DNA from 3 places in the Klebsiella sp. PL-2018 genome. Region 2 is predicted to be linked to each of the others. Evidence: predicted binding sites of a transcription regulator. Region 2 holds the regulator's gene; each other region holds the start of a gene.
What was found. The regulator LexA, encoded in region 2, represses DNA repair genes until DNA is damaged. The targets are predictions, from matches to a motif close to TNCTGTATGTACATACAGNA.
Positions count from the first base shown of each region.

Region 1: the regulator LexA is predicted to act here: its motif matches at 982-1,001, upstream of umuD (translesion error-prone DNA polymerase V autoproteolytic subunit).
Region 3: the regulator LexA is predicted to act here: its motif matches at 1,362-1,381, upstream of umuD (translesion error-prone DNA polymerase V autoproteolytic subunit).

Region 1 covers NZ_CP077677.1:14,451-16,717, reverse strand. Annotated here, with positions in the region: partial or broken gene MKleb_RS30095 (hypothetical protein) at 236-331, opposite strand; gene MKleb_RS29550 (hypothetical protein) at 569-799, opposite strand; gene umuD (translesion error-prone DNA polymerase V autoproteolytic subunit) at 1,018-1,443, shown strand; gene MKleb_RS29540 (Y-family DNA polymerase) at 1,443-2,267, shown strand, end outside.
Region 2 covers NZ_CP077673.1:395,411-397,677, forward strand. Annotated here, with positions in the region: gene plsB (glycerol-3-phosphate 1-O-acyltransferase PlsB) at 1-52, opposite strand, end outside; gene MKleb_RS01815 (diacylglycerol kinase) at 182-550, shown strand; gene lexA (transcriptional repressor LexA) at 673-1,281, shown strand; gene dinF (MATE family efflux transporter DinF) at 1,354-2,267, shown strand, end outside.
Region 3 covers NZ_CP077673.1:3,274,078-3,276,344, forward strand. Annotated here, with positions in the region: gene umuC (translesion error-prone DNA polymerase V subunit UmuC) at 1-919, opposite strand, end outside; gene umuD (translesion error-prone DNA polymerase V autoproteolytic subunit) at 919-1,341, opposite strand; gene MKleb_RS15200 (hypothetical protein) at 1,629-1,823, shown strand; gene MKleb_RS15205 (hypothetical protein) at 1,980-2,171, shown strand.

The DNA of each region.
Region 1 (2,267 bases), on a different replicon from region 2:
CCGGGTGACTGCCGCGGCAAAGCGAACCCTTGAATTCCCGGCAGCCCGGCTAAGATGGAGGCACGGCACCACCCGCTCACTGCACGGAGATAACAGAGGACAGTTTTCACCCATAAGGCCCGTAAACCGGGCCGGGTGAATGCGGAGCCGGCACGGGGACATCCTTATCGCACTGGTCCTCCTGCGCCGGCAGGCAGTTAAGGGAGAGTTTCCCCTCCCCCACAGCTCCGGCCTGTCACGCCGACGTTCTGACGGCCCGGGCCTCTCTCACCACGTCGCCTAAAACCCGGCGATCAAGCCAGCGGCGAACCGGATCGCCCGGGAAACGCAGAGCAATAAAATCGCCCGTCCCGTGACAAACCGGACGCGGCACACTGGCAGCGTGCGGCAGCATTGCCGGGGGGCTGGCTAACCGGAGAAAACAGACGTAACTGGCGGGAACAGCTGTCCACAGAGTATCTGTTTAACTCTGTGGATAACCTGAAGGCATCTGCCGGAAAAGAAGACGATAGCTGGCATGACAACAACAGTGCTTTTTTTGAGCACTGCCGCCGCAACAACGAAGAAACTACTGGCGCCGGGACTTGTCGCCGACAACGGACAGGGCGATATAGACCCCGCCTCCCCAGATAATCTGAGATATGACGAAAACCCAGAGCGGGACATCGAAAACAAGTAGCGGGAGGAGACAAACCGTCACAATCCCTATCAGCCGGCTGCTAAATTTACGACGTACGGGTTCACTGCTGTCCACCGGTACACAGGCATATCTGAGAACAGTTCTGAAACCTGGTGACATAGTGGTCCCTCCGGATATGAATTTCTATCGTCTGCTCAGTATATTACAAAATTTAAGCAACTCGAGCAGCAGAAAAACTGTACACGAAGCGGTACCGGTACAACTATTTTTATTATCAGAGCAATCAGTTAGCACCTTCCCGGGTAAATACGCTTGCAAATCGCGACATTCAGAAAAATAATTACTGTATATAAACACAGTTAATGGAATGGAAAATCGTGAAGTTTATCCCTGCAGTATCCGACCCTGAAATCCTGTCGTTGCCCCTTTTCACGGAGCGGTGCGCCGCCGGTTTTCCTTCACCGGCGGCAGATTACACGGAAGCGGAGCTGGATCTGAACGAGTACTGCATCCGGCACCGGGCCTCCACCTATTTTGTCCGGGCTATCGGCAACTCGATGACCGATATTGGCCTGAACTCAGGTGACCTGATGGTCGTCGACAGGGCAGAAAAGCCGGTACACGGTGACATTGTCATCGCTGAAATGGAGGGGGAATTTACCGTGAAACGGCTTCTGCTGACGCCCCGTCCTGTACTGCAACCCATGAACCCGGCCTACCCTGCCCTGCACCCTGACCCGGAGACGCTGCAAATTTTTGGTGTGGTGATCGCGTTTATTCATAAAACGCGCGGAGCGGACTGATGTTTGCCCTGGCCGACGTCAATTCATTCTATGCCAGCTGCGAGAAGGTGTTTCGCCCTGACCTGCGGGCTAAACCGGTTGTCGTGCTTAGTAACAACGATGGTTGTGTTATCGCCCGCTCAAAAGAAGCAAAACTGCTGGGAATTAAAATGGGTGTCCCCTGGTTCCAGCTTAAGAGTGCGCAGTTTCCGGAAAAACTGCATGTGTTCTCCAGTAATTACGAACTCTACGCCTCGATGTCAGACAGAGTCATGACCCATCTTGAGGAGCTGGCGCCCCGAGTTGAGCAGTACTCAATTGATGAGATGTTCCTCGATATCCGAGGCATCGACAGCTGCATTAACTTTGAAGCGTTCGGGCAGCAGCTGCGTGAGCATGTTGGTAACGGGACCGGCCTGACGATGGGCGTCGGCATGGGACCCACGAAGACGCTGGCAAAATCAGCGCAGTGGGCCTCGAAAGAATGGCCTCAGTTCAGAGGCGTTCTGGCACTGACGCCGGACAATCCACGGCGAACGGCAAAACTTTTATCCCTTCAGCCGGTAGAAGAAATCTGGGGCGTGGGGAACCGGATAGCGAAGAAACTGAAGCTCATGGGGATCACCACAGCCCTGCAGCTGTCACTGACCAGTCCGACCTTTATCCGTAAGAACTTTAACGTAGTTCTGGAACGTACGGTGAGAGAGCTGAACGGAGAGCCCTGTATATCGCTGGAAGAAGCGCCCCCGCCGAAACAGCAGATTGTCTGCAGTCGCAGCTTCGGTCAACGTATCACTGATTACGATGAGCTCCGTCAGGCAATCTGTCAGTACGCGGAGCGCGCG
Region 2 (2,267 bases):
CCCTTAATGGTAAATTCAGTAATTTATAGTAAATTCGTTGCCAGCCAGACATAGACGATGTGAAGCCTCTGGTTAATCATGCAAATGCGCCGCAAGAATAACAGAAAGTGCGCAAAATTTCCGTTGTAACGCGGCAAACGCGTACACTCATTGACGTCATTTACATAAAAAGGTTTGTTTGATGGCCAATAATACCACTGGGTTAACCCGAATTATTAAAGCGGCAGGGTATTCCTGGAAAGGATTCCGGGCGGCGTGGGTCAACGAGGCCGCCTTTCGTCAGGAAGGCATCGCGGCCGTTGTTGCCGTGGCGATCGCCTGCTGGTTAGACGTCGATGCCATCACCCGGGTGCTGTTGATTAGCTCGGTCCTGCTAGTGATGATAGTTGAAATTATCAATAGCGCGATTGAGGCGGTTGTTGACCGTATTGGCCCTGAACATCACGAGCTGTCGGGGCGAGCGAAAGACATGGGATCGGCGGCGGTATTGCTGGCGATCATCATCGCGCTGATCGCGTGGGGAACGCTTTTATGGGCAAACTACCGCTAACGCCTGGCGTAGCGGCTCGCAAAACGGAAAGAAACTCCTGATTTTTGTGTGAAATGTGGTTCCAAAATCACCGTTAGCTGTATATACTCACAGCATAACTGTATATACACCCAGGGGGCGGAATGAAAGCGTTAACGACCAGGCAGCAAGAGGTGTTTGATCTCATTCGGGATCATATCAGCCAGACGGGCATGCCGCCGACGCGTGCGGAGATTGCTCAGCGCTTGGGGTTCCGTTCCCCAAACGCGGCGGAAGAACACCTGAAAGCGCTGGCGCGTAAAGGCGCAATCGAGATCGTTTCCGGCGCCTCCCGCGGTATTCGTCTGCTGACGGAAGAAGAAACGGGTCTGCCGCTTATTGGCCGCGTCGCGGCGGGTGAGCCGCTGCTGGCCCAGCAGCATATCGAAGGTCACTATCAGGTCGATCCGGCTATGTTTAAGCCGAATGCCGATTTTCTGCTGCGCGTTAGCGGGATGTCGATGAAAGACATCGGTATTCTTGATGGCGACCTGCTGGCCGTCCATAAAACGCAGGATGTGCGCAATGGCCAGGTGGTTGTGGCGCGCATCGACGAAGAAGTTACCGTGAAGCGACTGAAAAAGCAGGGTAACGTCGTTGAACTGCTGCCGGAAAACAGCGAATTCTCGCCGATCGTGGTGGATCTTCGCGAGCAAAGCTTCACTATTGAAGGCCTGGCCGTCGGCGTTATCCGCAACGGCAACTGGCAGTAATCTCTTCACCTCGCGGCATCATCACCTGATGCATGATGCTGCGCCGTTTTTCCTCATTTGGGCTCTTTCTCCATGCTTTTTAACGCCGCCGACAAAGCCCTGTGGCGCTTAGCGCTGCCCATGATCTTCTCCAATATCACCGTTCCGCTGCTGGGGCTGGTGGATACCGCCGTTATTGGCCACCTCGACAGCCCGGTTTATCTGGGGGGCGTGGCGGTTGGCGCAACGGCGACCAGCTTCCTCTTTATGCTACTGTTGTTCCTGCGAATGAGTACCACCGGACTGACGGCGCAGGCGTTTGGCGCAAAAGATCCGCAGCGGCTGGCGCGTGCGCTGGTACAGCCGCTGGGCCTGGCTCTGACCGCCGGGGCGGCGATTGTGCTCTTACGGATGCCGTTAATCGACCTGGCGCTGCATATCGTCGGCGGTAGCGAAGCCGTGCTCGAACAGGCCAGACGCTTCCTGGAACTCCGCTGGCTAAGCGCGCCGGCATCGCTGGCGAATCTGGTCCTGCTGGGCTGGCTGCTGGGCGTGCAGTACGCCAGAGCGCCGGTGATCCTGCTGGTAGTCGGCAACGTCCTCAACATTGTGCTCGATTTATGGCTGGTGATGGGCCTGCATATGAACGTGCAGGGGGCGGCGCTGGCGACGGTCACCGCAGAATACGTCACTTTCTTTATTGGCCTGCTGATGGCGAGACGCGTGCTGGCGCTGCGCGGCGTTTCCCTGTCGATGCTGAAAAACGCCTGGCGCGGCGATATACGCCGCCTGCTGGCGCTGAATCGCGACATCATGCTGCGCTCGCTGCTGCTACAGCTCTGCTTCGGGGCGGTGACGGTATTTGGCGCCCGCCTTGGCGCCGATATCGTCGCGGTCAATGCGGTCCTCATGACGATGCTGACCTTTACCGCCTATGCGCTGGACGGTTTTGCCTACGCCGTGGAGGCGCACTCCGGGCAGGCCTACGGCGCGCGCGACGACAGCCA
Region 3 (2,267 bases), 2.9 Mb from region 2:
CGTCTTTGCTGTAATAGACTTCATGACCGGCGAACGGACTGGTCTTCACAAAGACCGAAACATAGCGGCAGTACTGGTGCTCCGCGCGCAGCTTCTCGGCGGCGCGGACCGCATGGCTGCAGACGGCTTCGCGCATCGCCCCGTATTCAATCACCTTCTGACTAAAGGAACGCGAGCAGATAATTTGCTGTTTAGTCGGCATATACTCTTCCAGTTCAAGACACGGCTCGCCTCTCAGCTCCCGCACGGTGCGCTCCATTACAACGCTGAAATGTTTTCTGATCAGCGGAGCGGGCGTCTCGGCCAGCTGAAGAGCCGTCGTAATCCCCATATCATTGAGCTTTTTCGCAATGCGTCGCCCCACTCCCCAGATTTCACCGACGGCAACCTTCTCCAGCAGTTTTCTCTGCCTGGCCGGCAATGAGAGATCGACAACGCCCTCGAATTTTGGCCACCTTTTGGCCGCATAATTCGCCAGCTTGGCCAGGGTTTTCGTCGGCCCGATCCCGACCCCTACCGTCAAGCCGGTACTCTGGAGTAATGTACTACGCACGTGGCGACCAAACGCCTCAAGCTCCTCAGAACGATGGATCCCGGTCAAATTTACGAACGCTTCATCAATGGAATATTGATACACCGCGGGCGCCAGTTCTTCGAGAATCGTCATGACGCGATGGGACATATCGCCATAAAGGGCATAGTTGCTGCTAAACACCGCTACCTGATGACGTTCAAACTGTGATTTCACTTTGAAATACGGCGCGCCCATTGGAATTTCCAGCAGTTTCGCCTCGTGGTTTCTGGCGATGACGCAGCCATCGTTATTGCTTAACACCACCACCGGATGCCCGCGTAAGTCAGGGCGAAAGGCTATTTCACAGCTGGCGTAAAATGAATTCACATCGACCAGGGCAAACATCAGCGGAGCCTGTTGATGCTGAAAGTGACAACGCCAAAAATCTCCAGCGCTTCACCGTCGTTGCGCAGCACAATTGGCGGAAAATCCGGGTTCATCGGCAAGAGCTGCATGATGGGGTGCGTACAAAGACGCTTAACCGTGTATTCACCGTCGACTGAGGCAATGATGATATCCCCATGTTTCGCTTTCAGGCCGCGATCCACCACCAGCAGCGTACCTTCATAAATGCCGGCATCCACCATTGAGGTGCCTGTCGCCATAACAAAATAGGTTGCCGCGGGATGGCTGATACAAAGCTCATTGAGATCGATCCCCTTCTCAATATAATCCTGCGCAGGGCTGGGAAAACCGCATGGGACAAGGTCGCTAAACAGCGGAATCGACACAATCTGACGCAACTCAACCGGTTCATAGAACAACATAATAGATTCACCCGTTATAATACTGTGTTTTTATACAGTATCGATAGTTCATCTGAGTTTTTCAAGTCGCCTGTCGGAGATTGGCGTGAAGCCGTTGAAGTTGCGCTGAATTTTGCGTAAGGCGTTGCATAGCACGGGGCTGGAGAATGCCTCTCCCTACGTATTCCAGATGGTTTTGTACGGCATGCTGGAAATTTCCGCAAATTGGGAGGAGGATAGAATCCGTTGATGCGTGCTTTGCTCATCGCTTGTTGTTGTCCACCCGACATACTGAACCGGAGATTCATATGTATTACACGTTAGGAGACAAAACTCTCCACTTTTATCGTTATCAGTGCCGTTTTTATGTCGCTCATTGGGACGGAGGTCATGTGATGACGGAGAAGTTCAAACCGTTTATTGCCTCAATCACCGAGAAAACGGGCATTGAGGCAAAGAACGTTGAGGCGGCGGCACGGGACTACTTCAATAACGTCGACTGAGATTGAACCCCGGACCATCGCTATCGGCTTATCCATAGCGATGGCAACGGCTGGCGAACGGCAGAAAGCGCAAATAATAAGCCGTGTCACGCGATCGTAAAACAAAGCCTGTAGGATAGCCCCCGGACGCCACCAGCGCTAAAACGAGGTGAAGAGATGGGAACAGTAAAAGCCAGCAATCTGGAACAGGCAAAGCAGCTTCTGCAGTCCGGCGACGCCATTAAACTCGAACTGGATTTCGAGCTCGACTCTGATGAGTTTTTTAATTTTGCTATCGAGTACTGTACAAATGGAACGAAGCTCACGCGAGCCGGCGATCGCTTCCTGATTTCACGTAAAAAAAGGTAGCCTGAGAGTCATCCCTGCCATTCACAGCATCACAGAGGCATACGTTTTTCGCATCTGTGATGCTCTCCGTCATAATAAAAATATCCGCAGAAATTA